DNA from 2 places in the Novosphingobium sp. BL-S-33 genome. Region 1 is predicted to be linked to the other one. Evidence: predicted binding sites of a transcription regulator. Region 1 holds the regulator's gene; the other holds the start of a gene.
The links. Region 1 encodes LexA, which represses DNA repair genes until DNA is damaged. Its sites were predicted from a motif close to GTTCCNCNCTTGTTCT; they were not measured.
Positions count from the first base shown of each region.

Region 2: AC1VVM_RS09285 (PA0069 family radical SAM protein) is a predicted target of LexA. The motif match lies at 1,370-1,385, and genes of this name have one in related genera.

Region 1 covers NZ_CM166474.1:2,728,136-2,734,519, forward strand. Annotated here, with positions in the region: gene AC1VVM_RS12740 (molybdopterin molybdotransferase MoeA) at 1-1,001, shown strand, start outside; gene lexA (transcriptional repressor LexA) at 1,116-1,805, shown strand; gene AC1VVM_RS12750 (ComEC/Rec2 family competence protein) at 1,938-4,187, opposite strand; gene gltX (glutamate--tRNA ligase) at 4,169-5,623, shown strand; gene AC1VVM_RS12760 (citrate synthase) at 5,637-6,384, shown strand, end outside.
Region 2 covers NZ_CM166474.1:1,988,715-1,995,098, reverse strand. Annotated here, with positions in the region: gene AC1VVM_RS09295 (TauD/TfdA dioxygenase family protein) at 1-559, opposite strand, end outside; gene AC1VVM_RS09290 (TetR/AcrR family transcriptional regulator) at 695-1,282, opposite strand; gene AC1VVM_RS09285 (PA0069 family radical SAM protein) at 1,396-2,466, shown strand; gene AC1VVM_RS09280 (enoyl-CoA hydratase/isomerase family protein) at 2,546-3,343, shown strand; gene AC1VVM_RS09275 (hypothetical protein) at 3,405-3,692, shown strand; gene AC1VVM_RS09270 (GFA family protein) at 3,699-4,097, shown strand; gene AC1VVM_RS09265 (long-chain fatty acid--CoA ligase) at 4,302-5,900, opposite strand; gene dnaE (DNA polymerase III subunit alpha) at 6,013-6,384, opposite strand, start outside.

The sequences.
Region 1 (6,384 bases):
GTGAGAGCGCGGCGGGTCATCCCTACGACGCAACCGTGGCACCGGGTCAGGCCGTGCGCATTTCCACCGGCGCACTGATGCCCGCGGGCGCCGAGGCGGTCATCCTCCAGGAAGATCTGTCCCGCGAACAGCATCGCATCTCGCTAACCGGCGAGGCACCCATCCCTGCGCACAAGCACATACGCCGTCGCGGCATGGACTTCCCCGAAGGCAAGGAAATCCTTCCACTTGGCGTTCGGATCGGATCCTCGCAGGCGGCGCTCGCAATGGCAGCCGGCCACAAACACCTTCCTGTCCGGCGCATTCCCCACCTCACAGTGATCGACAGCGGGGACGAACTGGCTTCCGACCCGGAATGCTGCGAACCGCATCAGATCCCCGCCAGCAATGGCGCCATGCTCGCCGCCATGGCGCGCAATCTGCCTGTGAAAGTCGACAGGATCGGACCGGTCGAGGATCAACTGGAAGCACTGGTCAAAGCATTCCAGACGGCGGCGGATTCGGACGTGATCGTCACCAGCGGGGGCGCCTCCGTCGGCGAGCACGACCTGGTGCGCCCGGCGCTCGAAGCCTGGGGCGCCAAACTCGATTTCTGGCGCGTAGCGATCAAACCGGGAAAGCCGATCCTGGTCGCCCGGAAAGCCAAAGGCCGGCGCAGCCAACTCGTTATCGGACTGCCCGGAAACCCCGTTTCCAGCCATATTACCGCGTATCACTTCCTGCTGCCGGTCCTGCGCGCGCTATTGGGCGCGGGCCGGCCGACGTCGATGTCCATGCTCGCCCTGCTAACAAGCCCCGTACCCGCGACCGGCGATCGCCGCGAATTCCTGCGGGGCGTGTGGGACGGAGAAAACGTCACCCCGCAAGTCGTTCAGGACAGTGGCGCGCTGGCTTCGCTGGCCACCAGCAATGTCCTGATCGATCGCCCCGCGCGTGCGCCAGTTGCCGGGGCAGGCGATCCGGTGCGAGTCTACTTGCTCCAGAATGGCGGTATTGCTTGACGTTACCGGATTCGTTGCTTAATTGTTCCCTCATTGTTCGCGAACGAACCTGCAAGTGTTCTTCGCGATGGCAACAAGGCCGCTGACGGCGGCCCAGCAGGTGAGGCAGGCCAGATGTTGACGCGCAAGCAGCACGAATTGCTCCGGTTCATTCAGGTGCGGCTCGAAGACAGCGGCGTCTCGCCTAGCTTCGAAGAGATGAAGGACGCACTTGACCTCAAGTCGAAGTCGGGCGTGCACCGCCTGATTTCGGCATTGGAAGAGCGCGGCTTTATCCGCCGCCTGCCCAACCGCGCACGGGCATTGGAAGTTCTTCGCCAGCCCGAAGACGTCAATAGCAAGCCAACTACCGCAGCTGCGCCGCCGCGCGAGACGGCGCCGTCACTGCGTCCGGCTCCTCGGGCACCCGAACCGGCCAACGACGTGATCGAGATTCCGCTGCACGGCCGTATCGCTGCCGGGGCGCCGATCGAGGCCATAGAGGGTCAGTCGATGCTGCCGGTTCCGGCGGCCCTGCTTGGTTCCGGTGACCACTACGCCCTTGAAGTTTCGGGCGACTCGATGATCGAGGCGGGAATTCTCGATGGTGATCTGGCCCTCGTGAAGCGTACCGATACCGCGCGTGACGGCGAGATTGTCGTCGCCCTCATCCGTGGTGAAGAGGCAACCCTAAAGTACCTGCGGCGCGAAGGCCCCAAGGTGCGGCTCGACCCGGCCAATGCGGCATATACAGCCCAACTTTACGGTGCGGATGAAGTTCAGGTGCAGGGTAAACTCGCTGGGATTCTGCGCCGCTATCACTGAAGCGAGCAGCGAAATCCTGCATCTACGACGATCTGGAGCGTTTGATCCGACTGTATCGGATCAAACGCTCCAAGTTTTTGGTTTGTCGCGTTTTCCGAGTCGTCAGGTGATTCCGCCTTGTTCAAAAACGCTCTAAGGCCGCCACCAGCCATGACCGCCTTGCTCTTGGGCAACGGTCTGCACTGTCTGCCCAGACAGGTCGATGGTGAGACCGCCCGTCTGCTTGAGCATAGGTCGGTCGATCCTGAGCCAATGGGGATGACAACTTCCTGGCAAGCGGCGATCTGCAATGACGATATCGACCTGACTGCACGCGCGCAAAAGTGCCGGGACAGGAACATAGGCATCGCTGCGCGCTATCAGTACGCGCCACGTCCGGCCGCCACGATCAAGTGATACCGCGCAGAAATCCGCATTGCAGTGTGCTTCCGGCCGCCGAGGCAGGGAAAGCGGAGCATTCCTCTGACCGACCACTTCCAGGAAGTTGTCCATGGCATAATCGCTCTTGCTCTCGCGCAAGAGGGCCAGATTTCTTCCGCCGTCGACAACCACGCCCACGTAATGGCCGTCGCCTGCAACAAGGATGTTCGGCGGCGTCAGCAATGCCAGACCAAGAGCACCTGCGATTGCGGGAACGAGCCCCAGAAATCGCACTCTCCCACGCCACAAGGCAAACCAAAGTCCGCCCGCAACGAAATGCAGGAAATGGCCCGTTCCCATCGTCGGGAACAACCTCACGGCGCCGGGAAGTCCTCCCGTTCCGTGAGCAAGGTCCAGCAGCAGTGCAATGGCCCAATTCGCCAGCCACCAGACTGGGGCGCCCAGTCCGGCGATGTCGAGCAACAGGGCCCCAGCGACCAGCGGCATGATGATGAAGGTCGTCAGCGGAATTGCCACGATGTTGGCCATGGCTCCGTACACGCCCGCCCGATGGAAATGATAGAGGCCGATCGGCATGAGTACGGCTTCGATCGCGATCCCGGTCACCAGCGTAAGGACAATGTCGCGCAGAAGGCGCATCACAATGCTTTCCTCACGCGGCGCCATCCAGCGCTTCACCGGACCGGCATTTGCCACCACGATCAGCGCCAGAACCGCTGCAAAGCTCATCTGGAAGCTCGGCCCGGCAAGAGATTCGGGCCATAACAGCATGACAACAAAGGCGCCGGCTGCCAGTAGGCGGACGGACAAAGCCTCCCGCCCCATGGCCAGTGCAGTGAGCACCAAGAGCGATCCCACGCAGGAGCGTACCTTCGGCACCTGCGATCCCGTCAACAACGTGTAGGCGATGCCAGCGAGTGCGCCCACGCCTGCCGCCAGAATGGGAAGCCGCCAGCGCAACGCCAATCCGGGCGAAAGCGCCAGCAGGCGAAGCACCAGAAAATAGACGGCGCCGATAACCGCACTGACGTGCAGACCGCTGATCGAAAGCAGATGCGCCAGCCCGGCATCGCGCATGGCCTGCCCATCCTGCTGGGAAATGCTCCCCATGTCTCCGGTAACCAATGCCACGGCGATACCTGCACTGCCGCTCGGTAGCCTCGATTGGATATGACCGCTCAGATCTTCCCGCCAGGCAGCCAAAAGGTCTCCCCCCGTTCCGGCGTTCAAGACCTCAATCGGCGCGAGGACGCTGCCCGTTGCGGAAAGGCCCGCAAACCACGCTGCCTGAGCAAAATCGTACCCCCCTGGGATGAGCGGAGAAGCCGGCGGAACCAGCCTGCCACGGAAGCGGATCAACGCGCCCGGCCCGACTTGCGATTGTGATCCCGAATGGGCGTGCAGAGCGCCGAATCGATTGGGCACAGTCACCCGCGCCATTATCGCACGGCCGGTCGCCGGCTCCCGCATTGCCACCACAAACCGGCGCTGTTCCTGGGCCGGCCGCTCTTCCACCGACAGGACGCGGGCCATGAACGTACCCGATAAGGAGCGCGAAATCGGCGCCGCGCCAACCAGCTCGGAACGGCCCCACACGGCCAGGCAACCGAACAGCAAAGCCAGCGCCATCGACATGACCGCACGTCGCACCAGCGGAAAGTTGGCCCGACCGTGCCGCCAGACGCTGGCAGCAGTTGCGGTAGCCGCACAAGTTGCGCAAAATGCAATCCAATAGAGAGGCCGGGGCAGCCCAAACCAGCCCGCAATTCCGGCCCCAAAGCCCACTGTAAGCCACGGCGCCTTGTCGAAACCGCAGTTCGAAAGAAAACACTCGACACCGACCAAACACCTCGACATGTGGCTCTGGCTGATCCATGGGCGATGCTGCAACGCAGCGCCTCCGGCAGAGGCCGGAAAAACGGGATCATCGGTCGTGGCGGCTAGGCTGGCCATGGCCGACATAAGGACGGAAGGTGATAACAATGGCAAGCGGTAGCGCATCGAGCGGACAGACGGACAGAAAGCCCGTCGTCACGCGCTTTGCCCCCTCGCCCACGGGTTTCCTGCACATCGGCGGCGCTCGTACGGCGCTGTTCAACTGGCTCTATGCCCGCCACCATGGCGGCAAGTACCTCCTGCGCATCGAGGACACCGACCGCGCCCGCTCAACCGAACCGGCGATCGAGGCGATTTTCGACGGGCTGAACTGGCTGGGCCTCGGCGGCGACGAACCGGCAGTGTTCCAGTTCGCCCGCTCGGATCGGCACGCACAAGTCGCAGACGAACTCATCGCCAAGGGGCACGCCTATCGCTGCTACCTGACGAGCGAGGAACTCGCCGAACGCCGTCAGAAGGCACAGGAAGAGCGCCGCCCGTTCCGCATCGACAGCGAATGGCGCGACGCCGATCCCTCGGCCTGGCCCGCAGAAAAGCCCTATGTCGTGCGCATCAAGGCGCCGCGCGAGGGTGAAACGACGATCCAGGACCTGGTCCAGGGCGAAGTTACCGTGAAGAACGAGGAGATCGACGATTTCGTGATCCTGCGTTCGGACGGAACGCCGACTTATATGCTGGCAGTCGTGGTCGACGATAACGACATGGGCGTCACGCACGTCCTGCGCGGCGACGATCATCTCAACAATGCCTTCCGCCAGCTCGTGATCATCCACGGCATGGGCTGGGACGTGCCGGTCTATGGCCACGTGCCGCTGATCCATGGCTCGGATGGCGCCAAGCTTTCCAAGCGCCACGGCGCGCTGGGCGTCGATTCCTATCGCGATGAGATGGGCATCCTGCCCGAAGCGCTGTTCAATTATCTGCTGCGGCTCGGCTGGGGTCACGGCGACGAGGAGTTCATCAGCCGCGAAAAGGCTGTTGAATGGTTCGACATGGCCGATGTCGGCAAGTCGCCCTCGCGTTTCGACATTGCCAAGCTGCAAAATCTCAACGGCCACTACCTGCGCGAAGCGGATGACGCCCGGCTTGCCGGCCTCGTCCTGCCGCGCCTTGAGGCAGCAGGCTGTGACAATCCGGACATGACCCTGCTGACGCGGGCCATGCCGGTGCTGAAGGTCCGCGCAAAGGACCTCAACGAACTTGCCGAAGGCGCGGCCTTCCTATTCGCCAAGCGCCCGCTCGCCATGAGCGAGAAGGCGCAGGCGCTGCTGACCGACGAAGCGCGTACGCGCCTTGCCGTAATGCATGAACGTCTCTCGGGAGAGTCCGAATGGACCCTCGAGGCGTTGGAAGCCAACCTCAAGGCAATGGCCGAGGAGCTGGGACTGGGCCTCGGCAAGCTCGCACAACCGCTGCGAGCCGCCCTGACCGGTCAAACGACCTCTCCGGGCATTTTCGACGTCTTGGTTCTGCTCGGTCGGGACGAAAGCCTTGCTCGCATTGGCGCGCAGGCGGACGTGGCGGCCGGAACGCAAATATAAGGAGTAAGAACTGGTGGGTGATCAGGTCAAACTGAATGCTGGTGGCACGGAATTCGATTATCCCGTGCTCAAGGGCAGTGTCGGCCCGGATGTAATCGATATCCGGAAGCTCTACGCCCAGACGGGCAAGTTCACGTACGACCCCGGCTTCACGTCGACGGCCAGCTGCGAGAGCGCGCTCACCTATATCGACGGTGACGAAGGCGTCCTTCTGCACCGCGGTTATCCGATCGGCCAGCTGGCCGAGAACTCCTCGTTCATGGAGGTCTGCTACCTCCTGCTGAACGGCGAGCTGCCCAATGGCGGCGAACTCGACACGTTCACCAACACCATCACGCGCCACACCATGCTCCACGAGCAGCTGGCGACGTTCTACCGCGGCTTCCGCCGTGACGCCCACCCGATGGCGATCATGTGCGGCGTGGTCGGCGCTCTTTCGGCGTTCTACCACGACTCGACCGACATTTCGGATCCGGAGCACCGCAAGATCAGCTCGCACCGCCTGATCGCCAAGATGCCGACGATCGCCGCTGCGGCATACAAGTACTCGGTTGGCCAGCCTTTCCTCTACCCGGACAACAAGCTGAGCTACACCGGCAACTTCCTGCGCATGACCTTCGGCGTGCCGGCGGAAGAATATGAAGTGATCCCCGCCGTCGAAAAGGCGATGGACCGTATCTTCATCCTCCACGCCGACCACGAGCAGAACGCCTCGACCTCGACCGTGCGTCTTGCCGGTTCGTCGGGCGCCAATCCGTTCG
Region 2 (6,384 bases), 740 kb from region 1:
GCTCGCCGATCTGGGCGTAGCCCTGAAGCTTGGCGAGGCTGGGTTCCGGTTCATAGTAGAACAGGCTGGCCCAGGGGCCGTGGACCACGCGGTACTGCTCGTACTCGGCCTGCTTGTCGGCAGGCAGGTGCTCGAACGCAGCGTAAGTATTGGCGAAACCGGTGTTGCCGGTGCCCTTGGGGCTCGGCACCCGGCACGACAGCAGCGAGGCCAGGATCGGCACGTCGTTGCGGGTGCCGTCGATATGCCAGTAGAGCGAGCCCTTGAGGTACTCGGCCGCCATCGGATTTTCCTTGGCGTCGAGCGTGATCTTCGAGATCACCTCGTCACCGCCCTTACGCTCAGGCGCGAACGTGCCGAGCGTCTTGGTGAAGGCGATCTGTTCCTCGTCCGTGAAGTTCACCTGCGGGAAGACCAGCACGCCGCGCGCTTCCAGAAGCTCGCGGATTTCAGTGGCGATTTCGCCCGAGAGCAGTTCTTCCTTGGTATTGAGAACGCGGCTGCCGATCTTCGGCTTGAGATTTTCCGCCTTCAGTTGGGTCTTGGTATCGACCGACATCGTACACACTCTCCAAAAATCAACTTGCACCGCTCTGCGGCGCTTGGAGAGCTGGGTATCACGGGCTGAACGCCCGTTCAAACCCGTCAGCGATTGCCGCTGCGATCAATCGCCCCTACGCGTTTCGACACGAGTTCAGGCGCGCGTTTCCAGCCGCGCCAGCCAGGATTCGACAATGGCCCGCGCCTGTTCGTGGCCTGCCGTGACGCCCAGCGCCTCTTCCATGACGATGCAGCGGCCGATGCCCGCAAGCAGCACGGACAGGCCCGCGGGATCGAAACCGTCCACCGCGCGCAGCCGTTCTCCGAACAGTTGTCCGATGATCTCGACCTGTCGCTGGCGCATGGCGACGCTGTGCTGCGCCATCTTCTCGCGCACGGCCGGGCGGTGGTTGGCGAGCGCCATGAACTCCAGCGACATCGCCGTGCGACTGGTATCGACGAAGAAGCGCCAGAGTGCACGCACCGGATCCTCGGAGGCCAGCGCCTCCTCTATCATACCGTCGCTGTCCTCTGCGCCCTGCCGGCAAACTTCCAGCAGAAGATCGTCGGTGGTCGGGAAATAGTAATGGACCAGCGACGGCTTGAGCCCCGCGCGCGCGGCCACGCGGCGCGTACTGGCGGCGGCATAGCCTTCATCGCGGATGAGATCGACGGCCGCCTCGACGATACGCGCCCGCGTTGCGGACGTTTCAGCGCCGACCCTGCGCACTGCCCCTGCCATTTGATCTCCTCTTAAGAGGCACTTGCCTAGGGCGTGCTGACCACAAGATCAACACAGCCATCAACAGCACCGACTCGCTTGCCATTTGTTCCCTTTATGTTCACATTGCAGGCATGCGAGTCCACAAAGGAAGAGGCGCCGTCAGCGGACAGGCCAGCAAGCGCTTCAACCTTCCCCAGCGGGAGGCCGATGGCGACTGGCTGGACGAAGCCGCGCTCGTCGACGGGGAGGCTCCGCCCTTGCGCACGCAAGTGATCGAGCTTCACCCCCGCACCATCCTGTCTTTCAACAAGTCACCCGATGTGCCCTTCGACCGCTCGATCAATGCCTACAACGGCTGCGAGCACGGCTGCATCTACTGCTTCGCCCGGCCGACCCACGCCTATCACGACCTCTCGCCCGGTCTCGATTTCGAGACCAAGCTCTTCGCCAAGCCCCAGGCGGTGAAGCTGCTGCGCGAAACACTCGCCAAGCCGAGCTACCGCCCAGCCCCCATCGCCATGGGCACCAATACAGACCCCTATCAGCCCATCGAGGCACGTTACCGGATAACCCGGCAAGTGCTCGAATTCTGCCTAGAAGTGCGCCACCCGGTGACGATCACCACAAAGTCGGACCGCGTGCTGCACGATCTCGACCTGTTGACCCAGCTTGCGCAGCACAACCTCACGCATGTCGCGATTTCGGTGACGAGCATGGATCCGGCATTGTCGCGCCTGCTCGAACCGCGCGCGTCCTCGCCCGCCAAGCGGCTCGCCGCGCTCGGCAAGCTGGCAGAGGCGGGCGTGCCGGCGCATGTTTCGATCGCTCCGGTCATCCCGGCGATCACCGATCCCTATATCGAGGAGATACTCGAAGCTGCGGCCGGGCAAGGCATCCGCAGCGTGTCGTGGATCATGGTCCGCCTGCCCCACGAGGTCGCCCCGCTGTTCCGCGAATGGCTGGACACCCATTTTCCCGACCGCGCGGCCAAAGTCATGGCCACGATCCAGTCGATGCGCGGCGGGCGCGACTACGATCCGAAGTTCTTCACCCGCATGCGGCCCGAAGGAGTCTGGGCGGAAGTCTTCCGCCGCCGCTTTGCCGTGGCGATGAAGCGGCTGGGCTTCGGCAAGGCGCACGTGATGCTCGACTGCTCGCAATTCCGCCCGCCCAGCCGCGACGGACAACTGGCGCTGTTCTAGACAAATCCCTGTTCCGGCGCAGTCGTGTCACCGACACGCACCTCCGCTTAGGTCCGGCAGAGAACAAGGGAGTGCGCCGATGTTCGAGAAGCCCATAACCATCGTCACCCACGGTGCGGTCGAAATCGTGACGCTGAACCGCGCCGAGGCGCTCAACACGTTTGACGAGCCCATGACGTTCGCTCTGCGCGACTATTTCACTGCGCTGGCCGAGCGGCACGAGGTACGCGTCGTGATCCTGCGTGCAGAAGGGCGCCATTTCAGCGCCGGTCTCGATCTGGCCAGTTGGGAAAACGACAGGACGCGCGGCGCGCTTCAGCACTGCTGGCACCTCCAGCGCGCAATCGCGGGCCTGCTGGAGCTTATGCGCGCATGCCCGCAACCGATCATCGGGCTCGGCCACGGCGCCGCCTGCGGAGCCGGCTTCTCGTTGCTGCTCGCCTGCGATATCCGCTACGGCACGCCGGATCTCCGGATGAATGCGGCTTATATCAAGGTCGGGCTCGGCGGCTGCGATCTGGGGTGCAGCTATTTCCTGCCGCGCATGGTCGGTGCCACGGTGGCGGCGGAATACATGCTCACCGGCCGCTTCATGGATGCCGAAACGGCGCTCCGCCACGGATTGCTGGGCGCGGTCGTGCCTCACGAGGATCTGTTCGACAAGGGGCTTGCCGTCGCTGACGAGATGCTCGCCAATGCCCCCATGGGCCTCAGGCTCACCAAGGACGCGATCAATCGCAATCTCGACGCGCGCTCGCTGTCGGACGCCATGGCGCTGGAGGACCGCCAGCAGGTGATGATGCTGATGAGCGAGGATTTCGCCGAGGGCGTCTCGGCTTTCCGCGCCCGGCGAACACCGGAATATCGCGACCGCTGAAACTCTTCGGCCTCTCTGCGAGTTGTTCACTCCAACGAACGGGAGAGGACAGGAGGCCCGAATGGAGGAAAGGATCGTCGAGACCGAGCGCGCACCTGAAGCGCCGGTCCATACCACCACCGTGATCCACGAACGCAGCACTTCAAGCAGCGCGACGGGTATTCTGCTGGCATTCGCCCTGCTCCTGGCCGTTGTCGGCGCACTCTATCTGTTCAGCCGGCTGAACCAGAGCGAGGCCACGCGCGACGATGCGGTGACACAGGCCGCCCACGATGTCGGACAGGCCGCCAACAAGGTCGGCGATGCCGCGCAGGACGCGGCGAACAGCGTCAATCACAAGGACAATTGAGCGGGCTTGACCATTCGCACAGCCACCTGCCGATGCAGGCAACTGCGCGCAACCTGCACCGGCGATCCTGTCCGCGTGTCGGTCTGCCACTGCCTTGCCTGCCAGAAGCGCACCGGCAGCGCCTTCGCAGTGCAAGCCCGCTGGCCCAACGCAAACGTGGAGCTAAGCGGCGAATTCCGCGAATGGTCGCGAACGACGGACAGCGGATCGCTCACGATTTACCACTTCTGCCCCCACTGCGGCGCGACAGTCGCATTTTCCGGCGCGGGAATGCCGGACGTCACCGCCATACCTGTGGGTGCCTTTGCCGACCCCGGTTTTCCGCCGCCCAGGTTCTCGGTGTACGAGGAGCGCAAACACGCCTGGGTCGCCATATTGGGCGACGATATCGAGCACATGGACTAGGCGCGCGCTAAAGGTGCTTCCCTGTAATGATCGATGATGACCTTTCAAACGCACACCACCGTCGCCCTCGCGAATGTGGGGGCCCCGCTTCTTGGCAACCTCTCGCCTCGCACAACAGAAGCGGGAACCCCGCTTTCGCCGGGATGATGGGGTTTGTCTTTGTAAAGTGCGGGGTACGGCGGCCCTCCGCATTCATCCACGCCCTTAAGCGGGAAGCCTGTAGTCCGCGAACAGCCGGCGCAGCGCCTTCTTGTCGAGCTTGCCGCTGCCGGTGTGTGGCAGCGCATCAACGAATTCGATCGCATCCGGCAGCCACCAGCGGGCGACCTTTCCGGCCAGGTGATCGCGCAACTGCGACGCGGTAAGCGTGCTGCCCTCCTTGCGCACGACGGCCAGTAGCGGGCGCTCGTCCCACTTGGGATGAGCCACGCCGATCGCGGCGGCCTCGACGATCTCCGGATGGCCGACAGCAGCATTTTCCAGCTCGACCGAACTGATCCACTCGCCGCCCGACTTGATCAGATCCTTGGTGCGATCGGTCAGATGCAAAGTGCCATCGGGCGAAATCGTCGCGACATCGCCGGTGTCGAACCACTGGTCCTTCGTAACCGCATCGTCCTCGGCGCGAAAATAGCGCTGCACCGTCCAGGGGCCGCGCACTTGCAACGCGCCGGGCGAAGTACCGTCATGCGGCAGTTCCCGGTCGGGATCGTCAAGCGCGGTCACGCGGACTTCGGCACCGTAGAGAGGCCGTCCCTGGCTGCTCTTGAGCGCCACTTGCTCGGCAAACGTCATCTCGTCCCATTCGGCCGGTTCGTAAGCGACCGTGGCGATGGGCGACGTTTCGGTCATGCCCCAGGCCTGAGACACACGCACGCCTGCACGCATCAGCCGCTCGACCACGCTGGCCGGGACCGCCGCCCCGCCCGAAAGCACTTGCCGGATCGGCGGGAGGTCATCCCCGGTGCGCTCCAGATGCTCGAACATCGCGAACCATACGGTCGGCACGCCGGCGACGTGCGTCACGCGCTCCTCGCGCATCAGCGTGCAGAGCGCTTCGGGATCGTTGGTCTGGCACCAGACCATCTTCGCCCCGCTGGCTGCCGATGCCCAGGGCAGCCCCCAATTGTTGGCATGGAACATCGGTACGATCGGCAGCACTACCGATCGCGGCTCCAGATTGAGCGCCGAGGGTGCGATCATCGCCAGCGTGTGCAGCACTTGCGAGCGATGCGTATAGAGCACGCCTTTGGGATCGCCGGTGGTGCCGCTGGTATAACACAGCATGCAGGGTGAGCGTTCGCAGCCCGTCGTCCAGCGCGCGTCGCCGTCCTCGCGGCCGATCCAGCTTTCGAAATCGGCGCCCCAGTCCGACGAATCGAAGCAGATTGCGTGCTTCAGACGCGGACACAGCGGCAGCAAACGCTCGACGATGGGCCGGAAGGCGGCATCGTAGAGCAGCACCCGGTCTTCGGCATGATTGACGATCCAAGCCAGTTGATCGTCGAACAGGCGCGGGTTCACGGTGTGGAGCACGCAGCCCGCCCCGGTCGCCCCGAACCAGGCGGCGAGATGGCGGCCATGATTCATCGCCAGAGTGGCCACGCGCTGACCCGGATAGATGTTGAGCCGGCGCAGCGCCTGCACCATCTTCAGGGCATCGCGGCGAATGCCGGCCCAGTTCGTGCGCGTAACGGAACCATCGGCCCAGCGCGTGACAATCTCACGCCGACCGTGCTCACGCGCCGCGTGATCGATCAGACCCGATACGCGCAGGTCCCAGTCCTGCATGTCCCCCGGCATGGCCATCTCCCGCTGACACGCGGAGGTTATGGGTAGTTGTACAGCCAAGGCAAGCGGGGACCGTTCGGTCCATCGCAAACGCCCGCCTTCACCGTCCCATTTCGAGATTCATTCAAGCAGCCCGGCGCAGTCCTTCGGGCCCGCGACGCGCGATCAGCGAGATGTTGGAGAGCCCCGCCACACTCGCCAGTTGCTCGGCAAAGTCGCCATCCAGCGCGAAGTCACGGCCGAGGCGGAGTTTCTGGGTCCGCCCACCACCAAGGTGCAGCGTCGCCATCACCTCGCCGCAACCCGCCGGGCCCGGGCGCATCAGCATCGCCAGTTCCTGCACGGCCTCGATCCGGTCGATATCGAGCGAGAGCAACATGCGCGCGTCCGCCTTCACTTCCGCAAGCGGCCGCGCGGCGCGCACGGTGACGCGCGGCGGTTCGTCCGCACTGGGCGAATCGAGTTCGACATTGAGCAGGACGCAGGTGCCTTCTTT